One region of the Agrobacterium sp. genome, then DNA from elsewhere that is predicted to be linked to it. Evidence: predicted binding sites of a transcription regulator. Region 1 holds the regulator's gene; the other holds the start of a gene.
The links. Region 1 encodes PhoB, which activates phosphate uptake and scavenging genes when phosphate is short. Its sites were predicted from a motif close to TGTCATNNANCTGTCAT; they were not measured.

Region 2: phnC (phosphonate ABC transporter ATP-binding protein) is a predicted target of PhoB. The motif match lies at 2,211-2,227, and genes of this name have one in related genera.

The regions. Positions count from the first base shown of each region.
Region 1 is NZ_JCABZP010000014.1:367,263-372,853, forward strand. Features, by position in the region: gene pstA (phosphate ABC transporter permease PstA) at 1-638, shown strand, start outside; gene pstB (phosphate ABC transporter ATP-binding protein PstB) at 653-1,468, shown strand; gene phoU (phosphate signaling complex protein PhoU) at 1,565-2,290, shown strand; gene phoB (phosphate regulon transcriptional regulator PhoB) at 2,321-3,004, shown strand; gene AC5I5B_RS13525 (GcrA family cell cycle regulator) at 3,319-3,852, opposite strand; gene AC5I5B_RS13530 (aspartate aminotransferase family protein) at 4,284-5,483, shown strand; gene argF (ornithine carbamoyltransferase) at 5,540-5,591, shown strand, end outside.
Region 2 is NZ_JCABZP010000014.1:112,855-118,445, reverse strand. Features, by position in the region: gene phnK (phosphonate C-P lyase system protein PhnK) at 1-722, shown strand, start outside; gene phnL (phosphonate C-P lyase system protein PhnL) at 727-1,434, shown strand; gene AC5I5B_RS12265 (transferase hexapeptide repeat family protein) at 1,431-2,048, shown strand; gene phnC (phosphonate ABC transporter ATP-binding protein) at 2,286-3,146, shown strand; gene phnD (phosphonate ABC transporter substrate-binding protein) at 3,232-4,137, shown strand; gene phnE (phosphonate ABC transporter, permease protein PhnE) at 4,208-5,194, shown strand; gene phnE (phosphonate ABC transporter, permease protein PhnE) at 5,194-5,591, shown strand, end outside.

The DNA of each region.
Region 1 (5,591 bases):
TGCTGATCGTGCTGGTGCTGTCATTGCCGATCGGCGTCGCGGCGTCGATCTATCTCGAGGAATTCGCCCCGAAGAACCGTCTGACGGATCTTATCGAGGTGAATATCAACAATCTCGCGGCTGTTCCTTCGATCGTTTACGGTCTGCTCGGCCTCTCCGTCTTCATCAACTTCATGGGCTTTCCGCGCTCGGCTTCGCTGGTCGGCGGTCTTGTCCTGACGCTGATGACCCTGCCGACGATCATCATCGCGACCCGCGCTGCCCTGAAAGCCGTGCCGCCGTCTATCCGCGCCGCAGCCCTCGGCCTCGGCGCTTCCAAGATGCAGACGATCTTCCACCATGTGCTGCCGCTCGCCATGCCCGGCATTCTGACCGGCACCATCATCGGTCTCGCCCACGCGCTGGGCGAAACGGCGCCGCTGCTCCTGATCGGCATGGTGGCATTCGTTGCGAATTACCCGACAACGCCTATGGATCCGTCCACGGCCCTGCCGGTGCAGATTTACATGTGGGCGAACGAAGCCGAGCGCGCCTTTGTCGAAAGGACATCCGGCGCTATCATCATCCTGCTTTTGTTCCTCATCGTCATGAATGTTGGCGCAATCCTGTTGCGTCGCCGCTTCGAGCGGCGCTGGTAGAGGGAGATTGAGCAATGAACATGTTGTCGGAAGCAGCAGTTGAAAAGGCGCTGGACAAGAAAATGAATGAAGTCTCATACAAGATGATCGGCAAGGACGTTTCGGTTTATTACGGCGAAAAGCGCGCGCTTTACGACGTGAACCTCAACGTTCGGGAAAATACGGTGACCGCGCTTATCGGCCCGTCCGGCTGCGGTAAATCCACCTTCCTGCGCACCCTGAACCGTATGAACGACACGATCGACGGTTGCCGGGTCACCGGCAAGATCACGCTCGATACCGACGATATCTACGATCAGGCGATCGACGTCGTGGAATTGCGCGCCCGCGTCGGCATGGTGTTCCAGAAGCCGAACCCCTTCCCGAAGTCGATCTACGAGAACATCGCCTATGGCCCGCGTATCCACGGCCTTGCCCGCAACAAGGCGGATATGGACCAGATCGTCGAGCACAGCCTGCAGAAGGCGGGTCTCTGGAACGAAGTGAAGGATCGCCTGCTGGAGTCCGGCACCGGCCTTTCCGGCGGTCAGCAGCAGCGCCTGTGCATCGCGCGCGCGGTTGCCGTCAGCCCGGAAGTGATCCTGATGGACGAGCCCTGCTCGGCGCTGGACCCGATCGCGACCGCAAAGGTCGAGGAATTGATCCACGAGCTGCGTACCAATTACACGATCGTCATCGTCACGCACTCCATGCAGCAGGCGGCGCGTGTTTCCCAGCGCACTGCCATGTTCCACCTTGGTCATCTTGTCGAAGAAAACGAAACCGACAAGATGTTCACCAATCCGGACGACCAGCGCACGCAGGACTACATCATGGGCCGCTTCGGCTGATCCCGGCCGGCGCTTTATCGAAACCGAACAAGACTGGTGCCTCTGCCGTGCCCGCTTCCGGGTACGCGCATGCAGGCCAAGCCGGAGGACTAGACCATGACACAGACAACGACCCATTCGCATATCCTGTCGGCCTATGACGACGAACTGAAATTCCTGACGCGCCGCATCGCCGAAATGGGCGGTCTCGCGGAACAGATGTGCGCCGATGCCGTGCGTGCGCTCGTCAATTCCGACGCCGCGCTCGCTCAGAAGGTCATTTCCGATGACGCGATCCTCGATCATTCCGAGCGCGAGATCGGCGACAAGGCCATCGTCACCATCGCCAGACGCCAGCCGATGGCGGCCGACCTTCGCGAGATCATCGGCACGCTGCGTATTGCCGGCGACCTTGAACGCGTTGGCGACCTTGGCAAGAACACTGCCAAGCGTGTGATCGCGGTTGCCGGAACCGGTGTACCGCGCAAGCTCGCCCGCGGCATAGAGCACCTGTCGGAGCTTGCGCTGGTGCAGCTCAAGGAAGTCCTCGACGTCTATTCCACGCGTTCCGCCGAGAAGGCCAATGCCATCCGCGAGCGCGATGAGGAAATCGACGCCATGTATACGTCGCTCTTCCGTGAGCTTCTGACCTACATGATGGAAGATCCGCGCAACATCACCACCTGCACGCATCTTCTGTTCTGCGCCAAGAACATCGAGCGTATCGGCGACCACGCCACCAATATCGCCGAGACGATCTATTACATGACCACCGGCAGCCAGCCGGAAGGTGAGCGTCCGAAGGACGACAGTTCCAACACGCTCGGTTCGGTGACCGAGTAACAGACGAGCAGCGGCTTGCGGAGTTAGCATATGGTGCCCAAGATTGCAGTTGTGGAAGACGAGGAAGCGCTGAGCGTCCTCCTTCGTTACAATCTCGAGGCTGAGGGATATGACGTCGACACGATACCCCGTGGAGACGAAGCAGAAATCAGGCTGCAGGAACGTATTCCGGACCTTCTTATCCTGGATTGGATGCTTCCCGGCGTTTCCGGTATAGAACTGTGCCGTCGGCTCAGAATGCGGCCGGAAACAGAACGCCTGCCCATCATCATGCTGACGGCGCGCGGCGAAGAAAGCGAACGGGTTCGCGGCCTTGCCACCGGCGCCGACGACTATGTCGTCAAGCCGTTTTCGACGCCAGAACTCATGGCCCGGGTCAAGGCCATGCTGCGCCGGGCCCGTCCCGAGGTTCTCTCCTCGGTGCTGAAATGCGGTGATATCGAGCTGGATCGCGAGACCCATCGCGTTCACCGCAAGAGCCGCGAAGTGCGCCTCGGCCCGACGGAGTTCCGCCTGCTGGAATTCCTGATGACCTCTCCAGGCCGGGTTTTCTCCCGCTCGCAATTGCTGGATGGCGTGTGGGGTCACGATATCTATGTGGATGAGCGCACCGTCGACGTGCATGTCGGACGCCTGCGCAAAGCGCTCAATTTTTCGCATATGCAGGATGTCATCCGTACCGTGCGCGGCGCCGGATATTCGATGGAAGCCTGAGCAAGACTCGACCGACGAGTTACACTCGGGGCAACATCCCGCCAAAAACCGAAAGGCCCGAAACCGGAATGGTGTCGGGCCTTTCGGTTTTTGGACGTCCCCAAACACGACGGCTTCATCCTTCTTGATGGGATGACGGACAATTGGCTGAAATCCCGCCCGCTCAATCGGGATTGTGGGTCGGGTTCGACAGCGATGGGGGATAGGGTTCGGCGCTTCGCTGGTGAGTTGACCCCGGAACCGCCTGAACTTTGTCATAAAAAAACGGGCCCGAAGGCCCGTAGTTTTTGAGTGTCGAATGCGTGCCGCAACACTCAAGCCTTGCGGCGCTCGCTTACCGGCTGATAGGCGAGTTTCGCATGGAACTTGCAATAGGGCGAAGATTCCAGCGCTTCACAACCGCAGAAATGGAAATCATCCTTCAGCGGATCGCCGACCGGCCACTTGCAGGTGCGCTCCGTCAGTTCCGTCAGCGTCAGGCGACGGGAAATCGGCGAGACCACGTTTTTGGAAGGAACGTAATCAAGAACCTGTGCGGTCTCGATGTCGATCTCCTCATTCAGCGCGGTTGCCGCGTTGGAACGGGTGAGGATCCGCGCCGGCGCCGCATTGACGCGGCCTGCAAAGGTCGTCGCGCGTGGGGCAGGTGCAGCGGTGCGCTTGGGCGCAGAGCGCGCCGAAGTGACCGGGCCGCCAGCCTTGACGCGTCCCGGCAGATTGAGGCGATGGACCTTGCCGATCACGGCATTACGGCTGACGCCGCCGAGCTGCGCTGCAATCTGGCTGGCGCTAAGGCCCTCGGACCATAATTTCTTGAGTTTCTCGACTCGTTCGTCTGTCCAGTTCATGCCGCTTCTCCGCTCGTCGCGTATAATGTCGGCAGAATCCTTCTCCGTCTCGCGGGCGTGCCGCGAGCGTGGTTTCTGCCGGATTTTTGGTGACTAGTTCCGCCGCAATGCAGTCTAGTAATTAGCGATTAACCTAGTGCCACGCAGACTCCGTGGCAAGAGTCACGGGAATCATCTCGAATCGATTTTCCGGTTTTCCCCAACTTGCTGGCGAGTTGAGTCTGAAAGGCAACACCTTGGGCCTCGCAGGCCGCCACCTACTAGGGCTTGAGAAGCCCGGGAAATACGGACTTTTGTTGACATCGGCAGGCGAAGTGACAATAGTGCCCCTGCCGCCGCGAGGCGGCATTTTTGATTTTCAGGCGAGGGATAACCCTCAGAGCCTATTGACAACCGTCTGACAGCGCATCCGCGCAAGGAGTGATACAGCCATGGCCGAAGCCGCCGCGCCATTGTTCGATACGTTTGCAAGAGCCCCCCTGCGCTTCGAGCGAGGCGAGGGCGTCTGGCTGTTCACGGAGAGCGGCGAACGATATCTGGATTTTGCGGCCGGCGTAGCGGTCAATTCGCTGGGCCACGCCCATCCGCACCTCGTGGAAGCGATCAAGACCCAGGCCGAGAAGGTCTGGCACGTCTCGAACCTTTATGAAGTGCCGGGCCAGGAAAAGCTCGCCAAGCGCCTGACGGAAGCGACCTTCGCAGACAAGGTCTTCTTCACCAATTCCGGTGCGGAAGCGCTGGAATGCGCGATCAAGACCGCGCGCCGTTATCATTATTCCAAGGGGCATCCGGAAAAGTTCCGGATCATCACCTTCGAAGGCGCCTTTCATGGGCGTACGCTGGCGACGATCGCCGCCGGCGGCCAGCAGAAATATCTCGAAGGTTTCGGTCCCAAGGTCGAAGGTTTCGACCAGGTGCCCTTCGGTGACGTTGATGCGCTGAAAGCCGCCATCACGGCCGAGACGGCTGCACTTCTGATCGAGCCCATTCAGGGCGAGGGCGGCATCCGTGCGCCCAGCAAGGAATTCCTGCAGCTGCTGCGGTCGCTCTGCGATGAGCATGGCATGCTGCTGATTTTCGATGAGGTCCAGACCGGCGTCGGCCGCACGGGCAAGCTGTTTGCCTATGAGCAGACGGGTGTCGCGCCCGATATCATGGCGGTGGCCAAGGGTATCGGCGGCGGTTTCCCGCTCGGCGCATGCCTTGCGACGGCGGATGCCGCTTCCGGCATGACGGCGGGCGTGCACGGCACCACCTATGGCGGCAACCCGCTGGCCATGGCTGTGGGCAATGCCGTGCTCGATGTCGTCCTCTCCGAGGGCTTTCTGGAGAAGGTCCGTGATGTCGCGCTGGTCTTCCGCCAGGGCCTTGCTTCGCTGAAGGATCGTTATCCTGATGTCATCGAGGAAATTCGCGGCGAAGGCCTGCTTCTCGGCATCAAGGCGAAGGTCCCGTCGGGCGAACTGCTGCAGGCCATGCGCGGCGAGCATCTGCTCGGCGTGCCCGCGGGCGACAACGTCATCCGTCTCCTGCCGCCGCTCGTTACCACGGCGGAAGAAGCCCGTGAGGGGCTGGCACGCGTGGAAGCGGCCGCCGCTTCCCTGACAGCGAAACAGGCAAAAATCGCCTGAGGAAACAATAAAGGGCGGGCCTCTTCCCGGAGGCTCGCGAGCATGGGACGTTTGAAATGGCTTCACCTAAACATTTTCTTGACCTGTCGGCCGTCAGCTCGCAGGACC
Region 2 (5,591 bases), 250 kb from region 1:
GCGCCGGTTGCCGCAACGTCTCCTTCGAGCTTTACCCGGGTGAGGTTCTGGCCATTGTCGGCGAATCCGGTTCCGGCAAGACGACACTGCTCAACTGCATTTCCACCCGGCTCATGCCAACGGCCGGCAGCGTGGAATATCGCATGCGCGACGGCTCGGTGCGTGATCTCTACCATATGGGCGAGGCCGAACGGCGTTTCCTGATGCGGACCGACTGGGGTTTCGTGCACCAGAACCCGGCGGATGGACTGCGCATGGCGGTTTCGGCCGGCGCCAATGTCGGCGAGCGGCTGATGGCTGTCGGCAACAGGCATTACGGCAATATCAGGCAATCGGCCAGCGAATGGCTGGAGCGGGTGGAAATCGGCACCGACCGTATCGACGACCAGCCCCGCGCCTTCTCGGGTGGGATGCGCCAGCGCCTGCAGATTGCCCGCAACCTCGTCACCTCGCCGCGCCTCGTCTTCATGGATGAGCCGACCGGTGGCCTCGATGTCTCCGTGCAGGCGCGTCTGCTCGATCTGGTCCGCGGCCTCGTCAATGATCTCGGTCTCGCCGTTGTCGTCGTCACCCATGATCTCGCAGTCGCACGGCTGCTGTCTCACCGCATGATGGTGATGAAGGGCGGCGATGTCATCGAGCACGGCCTGACCGACCGGGTGCTGGACGATCCACGCGAGCCCTACACGCAACTGCTTGTTTCCTCCATTTTGCAGGTTTGACGCCATGACGACGCCTCTCATCGTTTCGGAAGTCTTCAAAAGCTTCACCATGCATCTTCGCGACGGCATCGAGCTGCCTGTCGTCCGCGACGTCAATTTCTCAGTCTGCAGCGGCGAATGTGTCGTGCTCGGCGGTCCTTCGGGCATCGGCAAAAGCTCGATCCTGAAAATGCTCTATGGCAATTACGCCATCGACAGCGGGCAGATTCTCATCCGCCATGAGGGTGAGGTCGTCGATATCGGCAATGCCTCGCCGCGCAAGATTCTCGATATCCGCCACCGCACCATCGGTTATGTCAGCCAGTTCCTGCGTACCGTGCCGCGTGTCGCGGCCATCGACGTCGTTGCCGAGCCGCTTCTGGCGCGCAAGGTTGCCACTGAGGTTGCGCGCGAACAGGCGGCAGCATTGCTTTCGAAGCTCAACCTGCCGCGGGAACTATGGTCACTGCCGCCGGCAACCTTTTCGGGCGGTGAGCAGCAGCGCGTCAACATCGCGCGCGGTTTCATCACCGATCATGCAATCCTGCTTCTCGATGAGCCGACGGCTTCGCTCGACGCCACCAACCGGCGCGTTGTGGTGGACATGATCCGGGAGAAAAAAGAAAAGGGCACGGCGCTGCTCGGCATCTTCCACGACGAAGAGGTGCGCGAAGCCGTGGCCGACCGAATTCTCGACGTTTCGCAATTCTCCCCCCGGAAGGCCGCAGCATGAGCGTGAAAGTCGGTCTCGAACCCGTCATCCACGAAAGCGCACGCGTCACCAATTCCTCGATCGGCCGCTACACCGAAATCTCGGAACGCTGCCGCATCGAGGAAGTCGAGATGGGCGATTACTCCTATGTCATGCAGGATGGTGCGATATGGTGCGCCACCATCGGCAAATTCGTCAATATCGCCGCTTCCGTCCGGATCAACGCTACCAATCACCCGATGCAGCGGGCGACGCTGCATCATTTCACCTATCGCGCTCACAGCTATTGGGACGACGCCGAGGATGAAACGGACTTCTTTGCCGCCCGCCGCGCCAAACGCGTGGTGATCGGCCACGATGTCTGGATCGGCCATGGCGCAACGATCCTGCCCGGCGTCACAGTTGGGAACGGCGCGGTGATCGGGGCGGGTGCGGTCGTCTCGAAAGACGTTGCGCCCTATACCATTGTCGGCGGCGTACCCGCACGGCTGATCCGGGAACGCTTCCCGACGGAGCTGGGCCGGCAAATGGATGATCTGAAGTGGTGGGATTGGGATCACGGAACATTGCGCGTCGCTCTCGACGATTTCCGCAACCTGGATGCCAAGGATTTCGTTGCAAAATATGGTGGGTGAAATCTCACCTCTGGCAAGGCAAGTGCAAATCCCGGGGCGAAACCCCGGGATTTTTGTCGATACACTCTAAAATGCCGGCGAATTTCAACGCCCTGACATGCCTCTCGAGAGCTTCGTCGGCGAACAGGTGGACGCCAAGCCCGGGGAAATCTGTAATATTTTATTCATCAAACTGACATCCCCACTTCACGCGCCGCTGTTACGTCGAACCCCGTCAAAAGAAGATTGGACGGGGAAATGAGCTTTCACCTGAAGCAAGTCACGCGCCGTTTCGGCAAGCACACTGCGGTCGATTCCGTTGATGTCGAGATACCGCAAGGTCAGATGGTCGGCGTGATCGGACGCTCGGGTGCGGGAAAATCGACGCTGCTGCGCATGATCAACCGCCTCGTTGACCCCTCCTCGGGTTCCATTCATTTCAACGACACGGAAGTTTCGGCGTTGAGGGGCGCGGCGCTCCGCAACTGGCAGCGCGACTGCGCCATGATCTTCCAGCAGTTCAATCTGGTGCCGCGCCTTGACGTGCTGACCAATGTCATGCTCGGCCGCCTCAATCACCGTTCGACGGCGCTCAGCCTTTTCAACATCTTCACCCATGAAGAGCGGCTGATGGCGATCGCCGCGCTGGAGCGACTGGGCATCGAACATGTGGCCATGCAGGCGGCGGGCACGCTTTCCGGCGGCCAGCAGCAGCGTGTCGCCATTGCGCGTGCGCTGATGCAGTCTCCGAAGATGGTGCTGGCCGATGAGCCGATTGCTTCGCTCGATCCGCTGAACGCCAAGATCGTCATGGACGCGCTGCGCGACATCAATGAGCGCGAAGGCATCACCGTCATCACCAACCTGCATACGCTGGATACGGCGCGCAATTATTGCGAACGTATCATCGGCATGTCGCAGGGCCGCGTCGTCTTTGATGGCACGCCGGCTGACCTGACGGCTGCGGCGGTCGCGGAAATCTACGGCACCGATTCACACGGAGCCGGCATCGACGAGACCATGACCTCAACCAGCATCAATATTCCCGGCGCGCAGCTTCCCGCCCGTCCGGTACAGCAATCTGCCGGTCCCGAACCGCTGGCTCTCGCCGGGCTCTGAGGAACCGCTCAGCATCGTTTGCGCCCGCGTCAAGGGCCGGTATTTCAAAACAAACTCCGGCTCGCCGGGAAACAGGAGAAAGTCCATGTTGAAGAAAGTCCTTCTTTCGGCAGTCGCCCTTGGCGTTCTGGCCGGTTCCGCCATGGCTCAGGACGTCAAGGTTCTGCGCATCGGTCTCGACGGTTCCGAAAACGAAGCCGACATGATCCGCAGCACGAAATGCGTTGCCGATGGCCTGAAGGCCGCGACCGGCGTTTCCGAAGTTCAGGTTTTCCCGTCGCCGGACTATAACGGCGTCATTCAGGGCCTGCTCGGCGGCACCATCGACATCGCCTCCATGGGCGCTTCCTCCTACGCCAAGATCGCGCTCGCAGACCCCAAGGCCGTCGATCCGATCCTGACCTATACGGGTTCTGACGGTTCCAGCGGTTATTACACCATCATGGTTGCCCGCAAGGACAGCGGCATCAAGAAGCTTGCAGACGCCAAGGGCAAGAAGATCGGTTTCGCCGACCCAGATTCCACTTCTGGCTTCCTCGTTCCGAACGTCGCCATCCCGAAGGAAACCGGCACGCCGATCAAGGAATTTTTCGCTGAAACCGGCTTCGGCGGCGGCCATGAGAACCTCGTTCTCGCCGTTCTCGACAAGAAGTTCGACGTTGGCACCACCTTCGGTTCGGGCGTTGGCAAGTGGGAAGAAGGCTACTCGGGCGGCAACCTTCACCAGATGGTGAAGAAGGGCAACCTCGACATGGACGATATCGTCGAAGTCTGGAAGTCGCCGCTGATCCCGAACGGCCCGCTGATGGTCGCCAACAAGCTCGGCGACAGCATGAAGAAGAAGGTCGAAGACTTCTTCATGGAACTGCCCAAGAAGGACCTCGCCTGCTTCCAGGGTTACACGCAGGGCAAGAACACCGCTTACATCAAGGTTGATCCGTCCTTCTACCAGACGATCGTCGACGCCCGTAAGTCCGTTATCGGCGGCTGATCCTGACCCACCGTTCCGAAAGCGGCGGTGCCTTGCGGCATCGCCGTTTTTGCCAATAAAGGAAAGCGGCATGGCGACCACACTGCACCATGGTATCCTCACGCCCGAGGGATTGAGCGCATCGTCCCAGACGGTCATGCGCCACTATCAACAGCAGCTTGCGACGCGGCGGATTTATACTGCCATTTCGCTCGTGATCTTTCTCGTCATCCTCGCCGCCTCGCTGAATTTCGCCAATGCGGCCAATTCAGGCAAGTTCTTCGAGCGCCTGCCGTATTTTTTCGATTTCATGAAAACCTTTGTGCCCGATAGTCCGATGGAAATCGTCCGGGCGATGTTCGACCTGCCGTCGCCCTATGACAACGGCTCGATGAAATATAATTATATTGCGGATCGTGTTTACATCACCGACAGTTTCTACATACCGCATTTCATCTACCAGCTGATCATTACCCTCAACATCGCACTCGTCTCGACCATCATCGGTACAGGCTTCGCCTTCGTGCTCTGCTTCTTCGCCTCCACCAACCTCGTCGGCGCCGGCCTCGTGCGCTGGGTGGTGCGCCGGGTGATGGAAGTGCTGCGCGCCTTTCCGGAAATCGTCGTTGCCGGGCTGCTCACCGCCATCCTGTCGATCGGTCCGATCGCGGCGATCATCGCGATTTCGGTCCACACGATCGGTGCGCTAGGCAAGCTCTTCTTCGAAGTGGTGGAAAATGCCGACATGAAGCCGGATGAAGGTCTGCGCGCCGCCGGCGCCAACTGGCTGGAGCGGGTGCGTTTCGCCATCGTGCCGCAGGTTCTGCCCAATTTCGTTTCCTACGCCTTGCTGCGCGCCGAAATCAACGTACGCGCCTCCACCATCATCGGTGCGGTCGGCGGCGGCGGCATCGGTGAGGTCTTTCGGCTGTCGATTGGCAACGATCATGCGTCGAAAACCTATGCCATCATCATCCTTCTGCTGATCACCATCATCGCCGTAGACCAGTTTTCCAGCTGGCTGCGCCGCAGGCTGATCGGCCAGCAATCCTTCGAATTCGGACGGGGAGCGGCCTGATGTCGTCCAGCTTCATTCTCAACACCGCCGACCGCGAAAGATTGACGGCTGCACATCCGCAGGTGTTCAACCGCAGTTTCATGCAGCGATATGGTCTGCTCGTCGGCCTTCTCGCCGTCACTGCCTATCTCATCGGCTGCTTTTTCTTTTTCAATGTCGGTCCGGCTTTCATGCAGGGCCGCTGGGATCGCGCCTCGAGCTATATTCAGGACTGGTACTCCTGGCGCGCCCAGCCACGCCTTCGTTTCGAAGACGGCAAGGTTCAGCCGCAATGGTCGAGCCGCGGTCAATATCCGACAAATGCAAAGATCGACTGGCTGCAGCCTTTGCCGGATGGCGGCTATAGCGTCGTTTATGCGGGCTCGGACAACCGCCTCGACGTGACGCCGACACGGGT